One region of the Shewanella aestuarii genome, then DNA from elsewhere that is predicted to be linked to it. Evidence: predicted binding sites of a transcription regulator. Region 1 holds the regulator's gene; each other region holds the start of a gene.
What was found. Region 1 encodes ArgR, which controls arginine synthesis, uptake and breakdown. Its sites were predicted from a motif close to ANTGAATANNTATTCANT; they were not measured.

Region 1 (6,226 bases):
GCGGTTGAATTGAGCGGCTAAAGTTTTTTCAGCAATCGCCATACCGACGGCATTACTGATACCCGCACCCAATGGGCCTGTGGTTGTTTCAACACCAGGGGTGTAACCGTATTCTGGGTGCCCAGGTGTTTTTGAGTGTAATTGACGGAATTGTTTTAATTCTTCAATTGGCAGTGCATAACCGGTTAAGTGCAGTAAAGAGTAGATAAGCATAGAACCATGGCCGTTAGATAAAATAAAACGGTCGCGGTCTGCCCAATTTGGGTTGTTAGGGTTGTGCTTTAAAAAATCATTCCATAACACTTCAGCAATATCGGCCATACCCATTGGTGCGCCTGGGTGTCCAGAATTAGCTTTTTGAACGGCATCCATACTTAACGCACGAATTGCGTTAGCGAGTTCTTTACGAGATGACATGCTCTCTCCTGCTTGTTCTTGTTGATGAGGTCTAGCGGGCAATTATGGAGTCATATTTTCCCTTACTCGGCGGCGTGACGCAAATTTATATTTCGTCGCGGTTAATATCCCACCAACTTACACGCTAGTTATTATGATAAAACTATCTAAAACCAGAAAGTTAGCGCTAACACAAAATAAATAATCACTAAACAAAAGCTAATTTCATCATTGCAAGCATGAATTAAATTTATTTTCATAAATTAGATTGTTCATATTTTTGTACAAAATAGAAACGGCAAATTGTTCGGCCATCACAAAAGTCAAAATTAATCATAAAGTTAATTAAATTTGATATGAAACAAAAACAATGGACTAAAAATGAATTTTTGCGGTATTGCACAAAACTTAGCTTTTGATCGTATACAGGGGTGTTATCAAAATCGATTTCGACTAGAATAGACGTCTAGACGTATACTTTTTTAAAATTTTTTCTTCCAGCAAACGACGAGAACTTCCAACTATGGCAAAGCACTTGTTCACTTCTGAATCAGTTTCAGAAGGTCATCCAGATAAAATCGCCGATCAGATTTCTGATGCGGTATTAGACGCAATTCTTGAGCAAGATCCTAAAGCTCGCGTTGCGTGTGAAACCTATGTCAAAACAGGCATGGTATTAGTGGGTGGCGAAGTGACCACCTCTGCTTGGGTTGATATCGAAGAAATTACCCGTAAAACCGTCCGTGAAATCGGTTATACCCACTCAGACATGGGGTTTGACGCAGATTCTTGTGCAGTATTAAACGCAATTGGTAAGCAATCGCCAGACATCAACCAAGGTGTTGACCGTGAAGATCCAGCAGAGCAAGGTGCCGGCGACCAAGGGTTAATGTTTGGCTATGCTAGCAACGAAACTGACGTATTAATGCCAGCCCCTATTACTTACGCTCACAAATTGGTTAAACGCCAATCTGAAGTACGTAAAGATGGCACATTGCCTTGGCTGCGCCCTGATGCAAAAAGCCAAGTAACCTTTGCTTATAATGAAGGTAAAATTGTTGGTATCGATGCTATCGTATTGTCCACTCAACACCGCGAAGACATCAAGCAAGCAGATCTCATTGAAGGTGTGATGGAAACCATCATCAAACCTGTATTACCTGCGCAATGGTTAAATAAAGACACCAAGTTTTTCATTAACCCAACCGGTCGCTTTGTGATTGGTGGTCCTGTGGGTGACTGTGGTCTAACAGGCCGCAAAATCATCGTAGATACTTATGGTGGCATGGCTCGCCATGGTGGTGGAGCATTCTCAGGTAAAGACCCTTCAAAAGTCGACCGTAGTGCAGCATATGCTGCGCGTTATGTTGCTAAAAACATTGTTGCTGCTGGTTTAGCTGACCGCTGTGAGATTCAAGTATCTTATGCCATTGGCGTGGCCGAGCCAACATCGATTAGCATCGAAACATTTGGCACAGGAAAAGTGTCTGAGGAAGTATTAATTAAATTAGTACGTCAACACTTCGAACTACGTCCGTATGGCTTAACAGCAATGCTAGATTTAGCGCGTCCGATTTACCAACAAACGGCAGCTTATGGCCATTTTGGCCGTGAATGTTTCCCATGGGAAGCAACTGATAAAGCAGAAGTTTTACGCGCTGATGCCGGCTTATAAATAAATGTATTACAAAAACCGCCTGCGGGCGGTTTTTTATTATCTACAATAACTAAAAATATCAGCAATGATCAAAGTGAGCGCTTTCAACACACATAAAGCTGACTTGTTGCATACTCATTATTGGTACATCAATTTGGCTGAGCACTTTTATACTACTAGGGTTATCACAAAGTTTGAATGATACTTGATATTGATTACATGGGCCGCAAACAATCCATCCTTCCAACCAGCAGACGGCAAAGTACACTAATCCCCCTCTGTAGGATCAAGAGTAATTTCATGACAACTAAAATCCTGCTGTGACTCACTTAATACTGCAACAACAAGTTTAATATTATCAAATGCACTTAGTTGCAAATCCTTAAAAGCCCCAAACAAAGTGTTAAATTTTGCTTCAACAGACATACAATCCACCCAAGCACCTTAAAAATGCCATTAAACCGCTTTGATTAATAAATAAAAGTCACGCTGCTGAAAACTAAAATAATCGACAACCTGCATATCCGCATATTGAGTATGAGCCTTAAATGAGCGTTCGTTATCTTCAGCAATATAAGCCACTAAAAACCTGACATTTATTTTAACTTTACTTGCTAACCCATCAACCAATTTAGCAAATATCCCTTGTCCACGATATTGTTGATCAATCCATATTGGACCGTACTGGCAACTGTTAGCAATGGTTACCTTTACCGGAAACTGACCTTGACTGATATTAATGTTCGGCAATAGAGCAATCATTTTTTGATACAAAGACTGCTTCGCAAAAAATGACCATTTAGCCGCAATCACATAACCAATAATTGTCTGCTCGTTTAATGCCAGCATGATCCAATGTTGCTCGATGAGCGACTCAAGCTGCCCACGTGATAAACCCTGAGCTTGTAGGCTGGGATCGTAGCTGCTAAGTTCAGCATTCACATGTAAAGTCTCTAGTTCATGAAGTTGGGCAACATCAGTAAGAGTGGCGAGTCGGTAAATAATCAACTACTTATCCTGCGATTCATTAGGTTGTACTTTGTCTAACGTGTTGGTTTGAGTTTTCTTGATGGTTATTTGTTGTTGCTTTTGCTGACGATGAGACCACTCAATGACTAATGCGACAGGATATGGCGCCATCATCAATAATCCTAAGCCTATTAATGATGCAACAACCATCATGCCATCAATTTGCTGACTGGTTTGGGTAAATAAAAGTAAGTACCCACCAAACAACATCATCAACGAGCCGATATAATGCAGGACTTTTAACCATTTGATCATTAAATTTTCCTAATAAAAGCACTGAACAGTAGATCACACTTTTACACAGTATTGTGCCTAGTAGTAGAATAGCGCTAATTAAAGTCTTTTCAGTGAATATCCCATGATAAAACATTTCATTGGTGCTGTAGCAGTTATTTTGTCTTTAAGCGCCTGTCAAACCACCAGCAATATCGAGCCCGAATATAATATTATCGGCGAGTGGCGAGTCGATTCAGTCCAATCTAACACTGTGACCGATTACAGTTCAGCCAAATTAATATTTGCAGAAAATGGTAAATTAACTGGCAATACCAGTTGTAATGGCTTTTTTGGCCAATACCAAATAACAGGCAAGCAACTGACATTAACTTCAGATGGGTTAACTCGCAAAGCTTGTATTGAGGCGTTAATGCAACAAGAGCAACAAGTCTTGCAAACATTGCCTTTAGTCAACCAAATACAAATGATAAACAAGCAACTTCATTTATTAGACCAAAGCGGTAACACCATTATGGTGTTAACTGGGGTGGCAAGCACCAAGTAAACAATTCGCGCCAATACAACTAATTGCGCAGTGAATTTTTATTCATCAAAAATGAGTTTTTCTTGACAGTTAAGCTACTTATATTCAAAATAAAGCGTTTTTATGAATAACAACTATAAGATGAAAATACTTTATGCCAACCAATAAAAGTCAGGATGATTTGATCAAAACATTTAAAGCGATTCTTAAAGAAGAGCGTTTTGGCAGTCAAAGCGAAATTGTTAATGCCTTGCAAACTGAAGGATTCGGCAATATTAACCAATCAAAAGTTTCGCGCATGCTCAGTAAATTTGGCGCGGTGCGAACGCGTAATGCCAAACAAGAAATGGTGTATTGTTTACCCGCTGAATTAGGCGTACCTACTGCTGGAAGTCCATTAAAAAACCTGGTCTTGGATGTTGATCATAATCAAGCCATGATTGTGGTTAGAACCAGTCCTGGTGCCGCGCAATTAATTGCACGTTTACTTGACTCAATCGGCAAACCTGAAGGAATTTTAGGCACGATTGCCGGTGATGACACTATCTTTATCTGTCCATCAAGCATTAAAACCATTGACGACACTCTAGAAACCGTAAAGTCACTATTTAACTACGCAGAGTAGCTAGTAGCAGCATTTTATCCTGCCTGTCATTGGCAATCATAAAAAAGCAATGCAGTTCGCATTGCTTTTTTACTGCCTAATCTCAAATCAGCTAACTCAACCTTCATCCCACTGAGTTAAAAAATCTAACGAAGGTGCAAAAAATGACGAGCCAGTTAACGCTTTAGTAAACTGCATCAAGTGGTCATGATTACCATGACCATCACCAAATATCATGCTGCGCAGCATTTGCTCGAAGTTATCGGGGGTTTTACAACTAGAAATAAACATCAAACCTTGCTCTTTAATCGAACCATAAGGCATGCTCTGACGTAAAATCTCCATTGAATTACCCGCACTATCTTTCAAATTTACTCGCTTGATGTGGCTAGTGAGCGGTTTATCTTCTGACGCATATTCAATATCATCTTGCTTTGTGCGACCAATAATGTCTTCTTGTTTTTTAACAGGTAATCTATGCCACTTACTAAGATTATGCGCATATTTTTGCACGTGGATATAACTACCACCTTTAAACTCAGGATCTTCATCGCTCACTAATGCAACTTGTTGGCGATTGCGTCCTTTAGGGTTTTCTGTACCATCAACAAAACCGGTTAAATCGCGATTATCCATAAAGCGGAAGCCGCGCTCTTCATCTACCAATTCCACTAAATCTTCAAACATTTGGTTAATTTCATTGGCAACAAGATGCAAAATATCAAACCGATCACAGCGTATATGAACAAATAAATCGTATTCGATTGCCGGAGCATCGCGATTACCCTCATTCATCGCAGGGAAAGGCTTTAATAACGCTGGACGAGCATTTGGGTAGTAGGTATCCCAAAAATTAGCTCCGATTGCAACAAAACCATTGAATGCACTGTCGGCATATTGGTCTGTCAGTTCATAGATATATTGTGCAACACTGGCAATCGATGGGCGAAGTTGATCTTCAACGCCATCGTTAGCGTTAAACATCAAATAAACACTGTGTAAGTTACCTTCTGCGCAAATCCCTAGTTGCTCGCGGGGCATAATTTGATTATCCATGTTGAAACATACCACCTAGATTGTTGTTTGTACTGAATTGTCAAGCTTGATATTAAATACCAAAATCAAGCTACATTTGTTCAAAAATAAGAAGAATAAATGTAGATTGCTTTTGATTAAGACACAATTAAAAAATAACCAAGGGGTGCACTGGCGCAAATAAATCGACTTTTTGTCCAATAGATAATTGTAAAGCTTGGCTTTTTACTTCTATTCGATGCTCGCCCACTTTAACCCAATAATGACAAACTGTACCTAAAAAACGGCGTTCAATGATCATAGCTTTACCTTGCTCATTAGCAACAAGTTCGATTTGCTGTGGCCTTAACAACATTTCACCTTGGTAATCAACAGGGTAATTGATTACATGACTGCTTTGCAATACACCAATAGGTGAGTGAACTTCATGGCTATTTTTTACTGAAATAGGTAAATAGTTTCCCGCACCTAAAAAGTCAGCCACATACCTATCATTTGGCTTAGCGTATAAATCTTCTGCTAAACCATGCTGCGCAATAGCGCCCTGCTTAAACAAAGCTAATTGATCGGCAAAGACAAATGCTTCATCTTTACTATGGGTAACAAATACTGCGCTGACATCACGTTGCTTTAAGATATGGCGAATTTCTAACATCATCTCGTTACGCACTTGAGAGTCAATATTAGAGAAGGGTTCATCTAGCAATAATAATTCAGGCTCATAAGCCAATGCCCTAGCAATAGA
Region 2 (6,226 bases), 1.7 Mb from region 1:
AACCAAGTACGTATTGGTGTTAACGCACCAAAAGAGGTCTCTGTTCATCGCGAAGAGATTTATCAGCGTATTCAATCTGAGAAATCAGGTTCGTCAGAAGGCGGAAATTTCTAATTTATTTAGAATTTACGCCACCATAAAAGTCAGCATTTGCTGACTTTTTTGTTTTTGAAGCCAGTTCACCACATTAGATGTGCGTAAGTGTTTTATTGACACGCAATTAGCCAATTATTATTTAGAGTGATAGTGGGTGCTAGCAGCAATTAATCGTTAATCAGAACAGACTTTTTAGCATTTTTTGCTGTTTAACTCCGCAATGTGATTAAAAACACTCCAAATGAGTTAGGGATTCCTAAAAAGGGTTTGACTTATTTTCGGCAAACAGTAATATGTGCGCCAAGAAAACGGAGAGGTGGCCGAGTGGCCGAAGGCGCTCCCCTGCTAAGGGAGTATGGGCTTTATCTCCCATCGAGGGTTCGAATCCCTCCTTCTCCGCCATTTCTTACAAATAACAAAGCGCGTGTAGCTCAGCTGGATAGAGTACCTGGCTACGAACCAGGCGGTCAGAGGTTCGAATCCTCTCACGCGTACCATTTTGTTTTTTGTTATGTTATTGAAGTAATACGATGCGCGTGTAGCTCAGCTGGATAGAGTACCTGGCTACGAACCAGGCGGTCAGAGGTTCGAATCCTCTCACGCGTACCATTTCAATTTCATTTAATCCTAATTTATTGCGCGTGTAGCTCAGCTGGATAGAGTACCTGGCTACGAACCAGGCGGTCAGAGGTTCGAATCCTCTCACGCGTACCATATTTGACGGAGAGGTGGCCGAGTGGCCGAAGGCGCTCCCCTGCTAAGGGAGTATGGGCTTTATCTCCCATCGAGGGTTCGAATCCCTCCTTCTCCGCCATTCATTCATATGTTGCAAATGCATCTATATAAACTATGATTGAATGACCAAAGCGAAATTTGCGCGTGTAGCTCAGCTGGATAGAGTACCTGGCTACGAACCAGGCGGTCAGAGGTTCGAATCCTCTCACGCGTACCATCTTAAAAAAGCCCTGCTATTTTAGCAGGGCTTTTTTACATCCAATTTCTTCCCCGTTGTTTACTTATACTAAGCACAGCAACTAAATTCTCAATCTGGCTTGTAAAAATACTCGATAATGGCGTTACATTTTTTGATTGTAGAATAACTCGTTATCATAGAAATCTACCTTTTATCATGCATTTTTTCTTCTTTATATTTATTCACTTATTTACAGTGATTGGAATTAGCTGTGTTGGTTACTGCTTATTAAATCTCAACAGGTGTTAAGCACTTAGTTGAGCCAGTGAGTGTTATATACATCTTATTTTATTCTGCCAACTATACCCATTAACATGCGGATAAATTATTTCGTACCGTGTTGTTTGATATCAATTGAGCATAGAAGATTTACTCGCGCGCCAATAGTCGGTCTTGCCGTTGGTTTAGACGACGTTCTACCTTTCCTTATTCTTAGTGGTGTATCGCCCATTTATCGTCGTTATCAGTAAAAATAGTCTTTAGAACCTAAGTTTCTAACCGCTGCGATGGCTATTTGATGGGCAGTTTCATTTTTATGCAGATAGGATGTGACTATTAACAAAAGATATGCAAACAATGATCGAGTAACATGTAGTGGATTTTACAAAAAGACAACAAGCGGTGTGTTTAAGTGTTTTGCATATTTAATTAGTGATTTGGTAGCTTATTGCTATAAAAATTGAATATTTAGCATTTGTTTTCGTTTGAGATAACTATTTTTGGTAAGACCATTTTACAAACAGATGGTAATCTTGATATACATTGTTTATATTTTGTAACTTAAATTAGCCTTCAAAGGTGCAATCTATCAATAATTGCTTTTTTTTGAATTTATAAAATTCGATTATTTGTGAATATTTATGCTTTTAACGGGTTGCGCTACAACTAAAGTGGTAATTTATTACCAATAATAGCGATAACACTTCATAAGCGTCATTTGATGAGGGCGCTATAGCGATATCACGTTTATTTTCAGCGAGGAAGTATGACATCGATCAGTGAACAATTAGTTGATGCACTTGGCATTATGGTAATGGGAATGAGCCTAGTGTTCATTTTTTTAAGTGTACTCATTGTAGGAATCGCCATTGTTGCAAAACTTTGCCCAGTTCCAATGGTCGTTGCTAAACCAGATATCGCCTCTGATCCGGTTACCACTAACCGATTAGATCCAAAATTAGTTGCAGCTATTACTTCTGCTATTCACCAATACCGCGCGTAAGATTTATTTTTGGGAGTTTTTATGAGCAAGCCGTTAGCCTTAACCGATGTCGCCCTGCGCGACGCCCACCAATCTTTACTTGCTACTCGTTTACGTATTGACGACATGTTACCTATAGCACCTTTACTGGATAAAGTTGGCTATTGGTCTTTAGAGTCATGGGGTGGTGCCACATTTGATGCTTGTATTCGATATTTAGGTGAAGATCCATGGGATCGCATTCGCGAACTTAAAAAAGTGATGCCAAACACGCCTCAGCAAATGTTACTTCGTGGTCAAAATTTATTAGGTTACCGTCATTACGCTGATGATGTTGTGACTCGGTTTGTTGAACGTGCGCACACAAATGGCGTAGATGTATTCCGTATTTTTGATGCGATGAACGATGTACGAAATCTCGAAACTGCGGTAAAGGCAGTTAAAAACGTTGGCGGTCACGCACAAGGCACAATTTCATACACCACAAGCCCTGTACATACTCTTGATACTTGGGTTGATATGGCAAAGCGTCTAGAGGATATGGGCGCTGATTCATTATGTATTAAGGATATGGCTGGTTTACTCAAACCTATGGAAGCCTTCGATTTGATCAGCCGATTAAAGTCGCAAACTGACTTAATGATTTCAATGCATTGCCATGCCACAACTGGTTTAAGTACAGCAACATACCAAAAAGCCATTGAGGCAGGAGTTGATGTATTAGATACCGCTATTTCTTCAATGAGCCAAACTTATGGCCACAGCGCAACAGAGACGCTTGTTGCTATGGTAGAAGGCACAGATCGTGAGACTAACTACGATATGGTGTTGCTAGAAGAGATTGCAGCCTACTTCCGCGAAGTACGTAAAAAATATGTTCGCTTTGAAGGGGCATTAAAAGGGATTGACTCTCGTATTCTTCGTGCTCAAGTTCCTGGTGGTATGTTAACCAACATGGAAAACCAGCTTAAAGAGCAGGGCGCCGCAGATAAAATGGATGCCGTACTAGAGGAAATTCCAAGAGTTCGAGAAGACTTAGGTTTCTTGCCTTTGGTAACCCCAACATCGCAAATTGTTGGTTCACAATCGGTTATTAACGTTCTAATGGGTGAGCGTTATAAATCAATGACCAAAGAAACAGAAGGCGTTTTAAAGGGGGAATATGGTGCAACACCGGCCCCGTTAACGCAGAACTTCAGGCACGAGTACTTAAAGGCGCTGAAGCCATTACTTGTCGTCCTGCAGATCTCATTGAGCCAGAACTCGACAAATTACGTCTTGAATTAGCGCAAAAAGCCAAAGAGTTAGATTTTTCATTAGCGGCAGAAACTGATGACGATGTAATGACTTATGCATTGTTTAGTCAAATTGGACTGCAATTTTTACAAAATCGCGGTAACCCTGACGCATTTGAGCCGGTTCCTACAGCGGATGATTTAGTGGTTAAAGATACTAAAGCTAAAGACTCAAAAGGCCCTGAAACCTATACCGTGAATGTAGAAGGTCAAAGCTTTGTGGTCGAAGTGAGTCAAGGTGGTGAAATCAGTCAAATTGTTCCAGCTGGGGTTGCGAGTCAAACAGCAAATCCTATTCCAGTTCCACCTGCATCATCAGGCGCGGTTAAGTGCACTATGTCTGCACCGTTATCTGGCAATATTTTTAAAGTCTTGGTTACAGATGGTCAAACGGTTAAGGCGGGTGATGTAGTTATCATTCTTGAAGCAATGAAGATGGAAACTGAAGTTCGTGCCCAGGAAGATGGTGTTGTTACCAAACTTGCTGTTAAGCAAGGCGATAGCGTTACCGTTGGTTCAGCATTACTGGCATTAGCATAAGAGGGCGATATGGAAGGATTACTAGCCTTTTGGGCTGAGACAGGTATCGCGCATTTTGAAGGCGGTCAGTTATTGATGATGGGTGTAGGCTGTTTACTGCTGTATTTAGCCATTGCCCGTGGTTTTGAGCCCTTACTACTATTACCTATTGGTTTTGGTGCAATTTTAGCAAACATTCCCAATGCAGGTTTTACCGAAGAAGGTGGGTTATTGTATTACGCCTATTACGTGGGTATTAAAACTGGCATTTTCCCCTTATTGATTTTTATGGGGGTCGGGGCTTTGACTGATTTTGGTGCACTGATTGCTAACCCAAAAACATTATTGCTTGGTGCAGCGGCACAATTTGGTATTTTTGCCACATTATTGGGCGCAATTGCACTTAACTTAGTGCCTGGTTTTGAATTTAGCATGAAAGATGCTGCGGCCATTGCCATTATTGGTGGTGCAGATGGGCCTACGGCTATCTTTTTAGCTTCTAAGTTAGCGCCTGATCTTTTGGGTGCCATTGCGGTTGCTGCTTATTCATACATGGCATTAGTGCCATTAATTCAGCCGCCTATTATGAAGCTACTTACGACACCCGCTGAGCGTAGCATCAAAATGGAACAGCTACGTGAAGTGAGTAAGCGCGAGAAGATCATTTTCCCATTAATGGTCGTTGGATTAACCATTTTGTTTTTACCCGCAGCAACACCGTTAGTTGGTATGTTCTGTTTAGGTAACTTGATGCGTGAGTCTGGTGTTGTTGATCGATTATCAAAAACAGCACAAAACGAACTGATCAATATTGTGACTATCTTTTTAGGACTTGCTGTTGGTTCAAAGCTTTCGGCTGAAGAGTTTTTACGCATCGAAACCTTAGGAATTTTATTACTTGGCGCAGTTGCTTTCTCCATTGGTACTGCTGGTGGGGTATTAATGGCTAAGTTAATGTGTAAATTATCTGGTGGAAAAGTTAACCCATTAATTGGTGCAGCGGGTGTATCAGCGGTACCAATGGCTGCTCGTGTGGTGAATAAAGTTGGCTTAGAAGCTAATCATCAAAACTTCTTATTGATGCATGCTATGGGGCCAAATGTTGCAGGCGTATTAGGCAGCGCTGTCGCAGCAGGGGTATTGTTGGCGGTATTAGGTTAACCAACACTATCGTTATTATCTGGGCTAATATTATGTCTTTAACAGCATCTAAATTCATGAGTTAGTCTAACTTTATGTTCAGTCCAATTAAAAAAGCCAATGCAAATGTCATTGGCTTTTTTTTTGCAGCGTGGTCAGGCTGAGTGCGACGTATGAGAACTGTGTGATTCATCTTAGTGCGCCAGTTGTCACTATGCACTGTTTTGGCGCTGTTTTGATATTCACAAGCGAGATAAAACCTTATTATGAAGAGTGTAAGTCAATAAAATTAACAACTTAAATAGTTGGCATAAATGATGAATATATATTTGTATATACGAAATTAAAAGCTGTTTAAGCAATTGAGGACTTAAACGCTATTAATGATTTGATTGTAAAAATTATTCAGATTTATTTAGCAAAGGCGCTATTAGGGGATTCCTTATCGGATACCGTAAAGCGCCTTTTTTATTGAGAATTTAAAATTGAAATAATGAGGGGATTAAATATGAATTGGAAAACAAAGTTTGCTCAACAGCTTGTTAAGCCGCTGTTATTCACTTTGGGGGTGAGTGCAAGTTTAACGGTAACTGCCGTAAATGCAGAGGTTGGCTTTCCGGAAAAAGAGGAGTTGAAATTTGGTTTTATTAAACTAACCGATATGGCGCCAATAGCCGTTGCCTATGAGAAAGGCTATTTTGAAGAAGAAGGTCTATACGTCACTATTGAAGCGCAAGCTAACTGGAAAGTGTTGTTAGATGGCGTGATTGATGGCCGTTTAGACGGGGCACATATGTTAGCTGGCCAACCTATTGCCGCAACCATAGGTTATGGCACGCAAGCCAATATCATTACGCCATTTTCAATGGATTTAAATGGTAACGCGATTACCGTATCCAATGAAGTTTGGGCCAAGATGAAACCCAATATTGCTAAGCAAGACGATGGTAAGCCTGTGCATCCGATTAAAGCTGATGCGTTAAAACCGGTTGTAGAAGAATA
Region 3 (6,226 bases), 920 kb from region 1:
TCAATTGTGCTATGTAAATAGGTACGCGCCACAATGGCATCTGCCCAGCAGGATAAGTTGCTGGCAAAATCAGATACAGGTTCACGCTTACCTAAAGCGCCATTTTGCTGATCAAGGTATAAGCAATGACCACCTAATTTATTAATGCCGATGTCAAAGCTAACTCGGGTGCGAAGTGATGGCTTTTCAAATAACATCACCACACTTTTACCATCTAAGGCGCGACGGTAATCAGCTGGATTAGCTTTAATTTTTTTCGCTAATGCTAATAAATCTAATAGCTGAGATTGAGATAACTCTTTGATCGACAATAGGTGTTTCATAAACTACTCCATTAAGGTTGTATCTGGGTCCCTATAGACCCACCTTGTGCTAATGTTTTTAACTGTTCGGTGTCTTGCCATGAGGCCACTAAAACAGGCTTGCCCATCCATTGTGCCACCTCAAGTGCAGCTTCAACTTTTACTTTCATGCCTTTTTCAATCACGCCCTGCGCGACTAAGGCTTCAATTTGGTTTTTATTTAAACTTTTAATGACTTGTTTATTGGCATCCCACACGCCTGACACATCAGATAACAATACCAAGGTACCGTTAACTAATTTGGCTAGTGCTGTTGCTGCTTGGTCTGCATTAACGTTTAGCATGTCACCAGCGTCAGAGACTGCAATAGAACTACAAATTGGCAGCCAGCCTTGACTTAAAATGAAGTTCAAATAAGTGGCATCGTCTGGCGTGACTTCGCCCACCAGTCCAAGTTTTTCATCTTTAATTTTGGCACTAACGACATTACCATCACCAAGGCTCATGCCTACGCTAACAAGTCCTGCTTTGGCCGCTGCGGCTTGAAGAATTTTGTTAGATGTTCCCGCTAATGCACCTACAACAATCGGGATTTGATCTGCTGGGGTAACACGTAAACCATCGAGCTTAATAATTTCTTTACCATTGGCACTGAGCTGCTCATCGACCAAACAACCACCACCATGCACTAACACAATTTTTTGGCCTGATGTGGTCATATCTTTGATGGCAGCCATCAGGTTGGCCATACCTGACTCGGTTTGCAGTAATGCGCCGCCCACTTTAAGTACTAAAACAGAATTGGTTGTCATTGTTGTACCTTTTTACTCTTAACTTAGACTTAATCTAGACGTCGAAATGGATTTTAATGCACTGTAAGCCTTGGCTTGCTGCACCTTTCATTAAATTATCTATGGCGCTTGCTACCACTAGGTAGCCACTGCTGGCATCAAACTTCCAGCCAAGATGACAATTAGGCGTTAATACCACATCATCAACTTTAGGGAATTGATTATGCTTAACGGTCACAATAGGTGAGTTATCGTAAACACTATAGGCTTTAGCAACGTCGGCCTCTGTCGTACCGGGTTTTAATTGCACTGTAATGGTTGCCAAAATACCACGCTTAAAATTACCTAAATGGGGGGTAAAAATCACCTCTTGACCTAATTGTGTTGCAATCTCAGGTTGATGTCTGTGACCCAGTACGCCATACGGAGTTAAGCTGACTTCACAAAAACTGGTATGCAACTGCGCTTTACGACCCGCCCCCGTAACACCACTCACAGCATTAATCACAGGATAAGATGAAGTTAATAATGCCTTTAACGGCTTTAACGCCGTTAATGAAGCCGTAGGATAACAGCCAGGAACCGCAATCATTTTTGTTTGCTTGATTTGCTCAGCATTCCATTCAGCCAAACCATAAACAGCATTCGCTAACACTTCAGGCTGAGTATGCTCAAAGCCATACCATTTGGGATATTGCTCTGCATCAGCAAAACGGTATGCACCGCTTAAGTCAAACACTGCTAAACCTTGATTATAAAATTCTGCAGCCAACTCTAAGCTGACAGAATGCTCGGTCGCGAGTACTACGCCATCAGCTTGTGCCACAATGGATGCTTTAGCTTCAGCGGTTAATGGTGATAGCGCGTAGTGCATATGGCTATAGATAGGATATAAATCTGCCAGCTTGCGGCCTTTGTCTAAGCTGTTCTCAGACACATACAAACCTTGAACACTTAGGTTGGCATCGGCATCAATTAACGAGGTAATTTGTGCGCCTGTGTAACCACTTGCGCCAATAATTGCGATATTTTTCATATTTTTTTAAATTCTTATATTAAAAATGACTGGGTTAGCATAGTACATTGCTAGACCGACACGGCCTATATCGCACTATCGTCGCAGGAAGTGTTGACGCAGAGTTGGTATAGTAGATTTTAACGCTAAGCTATGCATAAATTTTTTCATTTCAAACAATCAAGTTATGGTGTCATTAACAGCTGGGTGATAGACTAGCACACATAATTTTTTATGCAATATTATTGAATAAGTATTTATTATTTTTTGACAGGCAAGGATAGATAATGACCAGAATACCGGATTTAAAGACTTGTTTTAGCCAGCTTATTGCCACACCATCCATCAGTGCGCTAGAACCAGAACAAGATATGAGTAACCATGCAGTTATCAGCTTGTTGCAAGGATGGTTTTCTGAGCTTGGGTTTAGCTGTGAAACACCAACGGTTGCCGATTCTCGCAACAAGCAAAATTTAATTGCCCGCATAGGAAGCGGTAATGGTGGATTATTACTTGCTGGTCATACCGATACCGTACCATTTGATGAAGGTCGCTGGAGTCAAAGCCCATTTGCCTTAACAGAAAAAGACAATCGCTGGTATGGGTTAGGCACCTGCGACATGAAAGGTTTTTTTGCTTTGGTATTAGAAGCCTTAAAAGATCTACCACTCAATGAGTTTAAGCGCCCATTAACCATTTTTGCGAGTGCCGATGAAGAAACCACCATGAGCGGCGCAAAAGCCTTTGCTGATTCTAAAGTTATCGCGCCTGATTATGCCGTTATTGGTGAACCCACAAGCTTAAAACCGGTTTACATGCACAAAGGTCATTTAGCACAAGGGATCAGAGTGATTGGACGTAGTGGTCATTCATCGGATCCGGCCCGCGGCTTAAACGCAATTGAAATCATGCACCAAGTTATTGGTCAACTGCTTAAACTGAAGCAGCATTTAAGTGAAAACTATCGCGAAGATGCGTTTACAGTACCATACCCAACCATGAATTTAGGCCATATACATGGTGGTGATGCCGCTAATCGCATTTGTGGCTGTTGTGATTTGCACTTAGATATTCGCCCACTACCGGGCATGGAGTTGGCAGAACTGGAACTACTAGTCCTAAATTATCTTGCAGACATTAGCAAACAATACCCAGGCAGTATTAGTGTCAGTACTTTATATCCGGGCGCAGAATCATTTGCCGGTAAAGCAGACAATCCATGGACTCAACTCGTCGAAGAGTTATCCGGCAATGAAGCAGAAGTCGTTAACTACTCAACAGAAGCACCGTATATTAATCGATTAGGTTGTCAAACCTTAGTTCTTGGACCTGGCAGCATTAACCAAGCTCATCAACCCGATGAGTACATAGGTTTAGAATATCTCACGCCAACGGTGGAACTTGTTAAAAAGATGATTTACCACGCATGTATCAAATAGAAATGACAAAATAAATACCAAAAAAACTGTTTTCTGTAATTTTTTGACGAAATAAAACTACAAAAATAACCTGTCAGATATTGACCGCAACTTATTGGCTAGTTATTGTGCTAAGCAAGTTAGAAACAAATTGGGAGTATGTATGGCTGAACAAGTGGCAGATATGTATGCATCACTGCGATCAAATGTGAGCAACTTAGGCCAAATATTAGGTGAGACGATGCAAAGCCATTTAGGTGATGCATTCTTAGAAAAAGTAGAGCAAATCCGTATTTTAGCCAAACAAGCTCGTAAAGGTGATGAAAGCTCGCGTGAGCAGATGTTAGCCTTGTTAACCTCATTACCGGATGAAGAACTTGTCCCTTTCGCCAAAGCTTTCAACCAATTTTTAAACTTGGCCAATATTGCCGAGCAATACCACAGCATTAGCCGTAACTGCGATGAATTAGTTTGTGTTCCCGATCCGGTTGAGCAGCTCTTAGGCCGTTTACTGAATACTAATCTTGATGCTAACGATGTGATCGAAAGCTTAAAGCAAATGGACATCGATTTAGTATTAACCGCGCATCCAACAGAAATTTCACGCCGTACGCTAATCCAAAAGTACACCTCAGTCGTTGACTGCCTAACAGACGATGAAAACAGCCAATTATCAGAGCGTGAGCGCCAACAAAACACTCTGCGTTTACGTCAATTAATCGCTCAAATATGGCATACCAATGAAATCCGCCGCGAACGTCCAACACCCGTTGACGAAGCACGCTGGGGATTAAGCACTATTGAAGCCTCGCTATGGCAAGCCATTCCTGACTTTTTACGTCAGTTAAATGATCAGGTAGAACAGCGTACAGGACAAGAACTACCAATCGATATTGCTCCAGTCCGGTTTTCTAGCTGGATGGGTGGTGATCGTGACGGCAATCCATTTGTCACTTCCGTTGTGACACAAGAAGTACTGGACCGAAATCGTCATGCTGCGGCACGTTTATACCTTAAAGATGTTGTCGCTTTAGTCAGTGAGCTATCAATGTCGCAAGCTAATGCCGAGCTAAGGGAGTACACCAATAATAGTGATGAGCCTTATCGTGATGTATTAAGGCAGCTGCGCAGTAAATTACGTAATACCATCGATTACTTAAATGCGCGCTTAGAAGGTCAACATCCTGATATTGATACCGCCACCTTAATATGGCAGCAAGCTGACTTACAAAAACCATTAGAGATGCTTTACAAAAGCTTATGTGATTCAGGCATGCGTCTAATTGCCAATGGTTTATTGCTAGATATCCTACGCCGTTTAGCGTGTTTCGGCATTCATATGCTTCGTTTAGATATTCGCCAAGATGCAACACGCCATAGCGATGTTATCGCTGAACTCACACGATACTTAGGCATGGGCGATTACAATCACTGGGATGAAAATGAAAAGCAGGCTTTCTTACTGCGTGAGCTAACCAGTCGTCGTCCGCTAATACCAGCAAACTGGCAACCTAGTGCTGATGTTGCCGAAGTGGTCAAAACCTGTGCATTAATCGCTACCCAACCTAAAAATGCACTGGGCTCTTATGTCATTTCTATGGCTGGCAAACCATCTGATGTACTGGCGGTGTTGTTACTATTAAAAGAAACCGGCTGCAGCCACCCAATGCGCGTAGTGCCATTATTCGAAACCCTTGAAGACTTAACTAATGCCGCAAGCTGCATCGAGTCACTACTAAATATCGATTGGTATCGTGGTTATACCAAAGGTATGCAAGAAGTAATGATTGGCTATTCTGACTCAGCCAAAGATGCCGGCGTAATGGCCGCAGCTTGGGCACAGTATCGCGCCCAAGAACAACTTGTCTCTGTGTGTAAAAAAGCTGAAGTAAAACTGATGCTATTCCACGGACGAGGTGGTTCAATTGGTCGTGGTGGCGGGCCTGCCCATAAAGCTATTTTATCGCAACCACCTGGTTCGGTAGACGGTCGCATCCGCGTGACGGAACAAGGCGAGATGATCCGCTTTAAGTTTGGTTTACCTAAACTTGCTGTACAAAGCTTAGCGTTATATACCTCCGCAGTACTAGAAGCGACTTTATTACCGCCTCCGGAGCCGAAAAAAGCCTGGCGAGACTGCATGGAACGTATTGCTGCTGAGTCAGTTGATCACTATCGTGGTATTGTCCGTGAAGAAAAAGATTTTGTGCCTTATTTCCGCTCAGCAACCCCTGAAGTTGAATTAGGTAAATTACCATTAGGTAGTCGCCCAGCTAAACGTAAAGTTGATGGTGGCATTGAAAGCTTACGTGCAATTCCGTGGATTTTCGCTTGGTCACAGAACCGCTTAATGCTACCAGCATGGTTAGGAGCGGGTGAAGCACTGCAAGGTGCCATTGATCGTGGAGAGTTAGAACTACTGCGTGAAATGGAAGCCCAATGGCCGTTTTTTGAAACCCGTATCTCAATGTTAGAAATGGTATACATGAAAGCAGAGCCCAATTTGGCACGCTATTATGAAAACTGCTTAGTAAAACCTGAATTACATCATTTAGGTGAAAAATTAAGAGCTCGCCTACAATTGGGCATTGATACTGTACTGTCACTGACCGAATCAGATGAGCTTATGGCGCATACACCATGGAATCGTGAATCAGTAAAACTTCGCAATCCGTACATTGATCCACTAAACTTTCTCCA

Region 2: HBH39_RS04480 (OadG family transporter subunit) is a predicted target of ArgR. The motif match lies at 1,919-1,936, and genes of this name have one in related genera.
Region 3: argC (N-acetyl-gamma-glutamyl-phosphate reductase) is a predicted target of ArgR. The motif match lies at 2,353-2,370, and genes of this name have one in related genera.

What each region holds. Positions count from the first base shown of each region.
Region 1 covers NZ_CP050313.1:3,294,343-3,300,568, forward strand. The annotation lists gene tkt (transketolase) at 1-417, opposite strand, end outside; gene metK (methionine adenosyltransferase) at 920-2,071, shown strand; gene HBH39_RS19855 (hypothetical protein) at 2,321-2,479, opposite strand; gene HBH39_RS14450 (GNAT family N-acetyltransferase) at 2,510-3,061, opposite strand; gene HBH39_RS14455 (hypothetical protein) at 3,062-3,337, opposite strand; gene HBH39_RS14460 (META domain-containing protein) at 3,441-3,863, shown strand; gene argR (transcriptional regulator ArgR) at 3,997-4,467, shown strand; gene HBH39_RS14470 (Dyp-type peroxidase) at 4,564-5,502, opposite strand; gene HBH39_RS14475 (ABC transporter ATP-binding protein) at 5,630-6,226, opposite strand, start outside.
Region 2 covers NZ_CP050313.1:964,888-971,113, forward strand. The annotation lists gene csrA (carbon storage regulator CsrA) at 1-114, shown strand, start outside; tRNA gene HBH39_RS04450 (tRNA-Ser) at 407-498, shown strand; tRNA gene HBH39_RS04455 (tRNA-Arg) at 517-593, shown strand; tRNA gene HBH39_RS04460 (tRNA-Arg) at 629-705, shown strand; tRNA gene HBH39_RS04465 (tRNA-Arg) at 734-810, shown strand; tRNA gene HBH39_RS04470 (tRNA-Ser) at 819-910, shown strand; tRNA gene HBH39_RS04475 (tRNA-Arg) at 972-1,048, shown strand; gene HBH39_RS04480 (OadG family transporter subunit) at 2,055-2,291, shown strand; partial or broken gene oadA (sodium-extruding oxaloacetate decarboxylase subunit alpha) at 2,313-4,105, shown strand; gene HBH39_RS04490 (sodium ion-translocating decarboxylase subunit beta) at 4,115-5,245, shown strand; gene HBH39_RS04495 (CmpA/NrtA family ABC transporter substrate-binding protein) at 5,733-6,226, shown strand, end outside.
Region 3 covers NZ_CP050313.1:186,376-192,601, reverse strand. The annotation lists gene HBH39_RS00990 (ornithine carbamoyltransferase) at 1-323, opposite strand, end outside; gene argB (acetylglutamate kinase) at 335-1,114, opposite strand; gene argC (N-acetyl-gamma-glutamyl-phosphate reductase) at 1,149-2,129, opposite strand; gene argE (acetylornithine deacetylase) at 2,396-3,547, shown strand; gene ppc (phosphoenolpyruvate carboxylase) at 3,690-6,226, shown strand, end outside.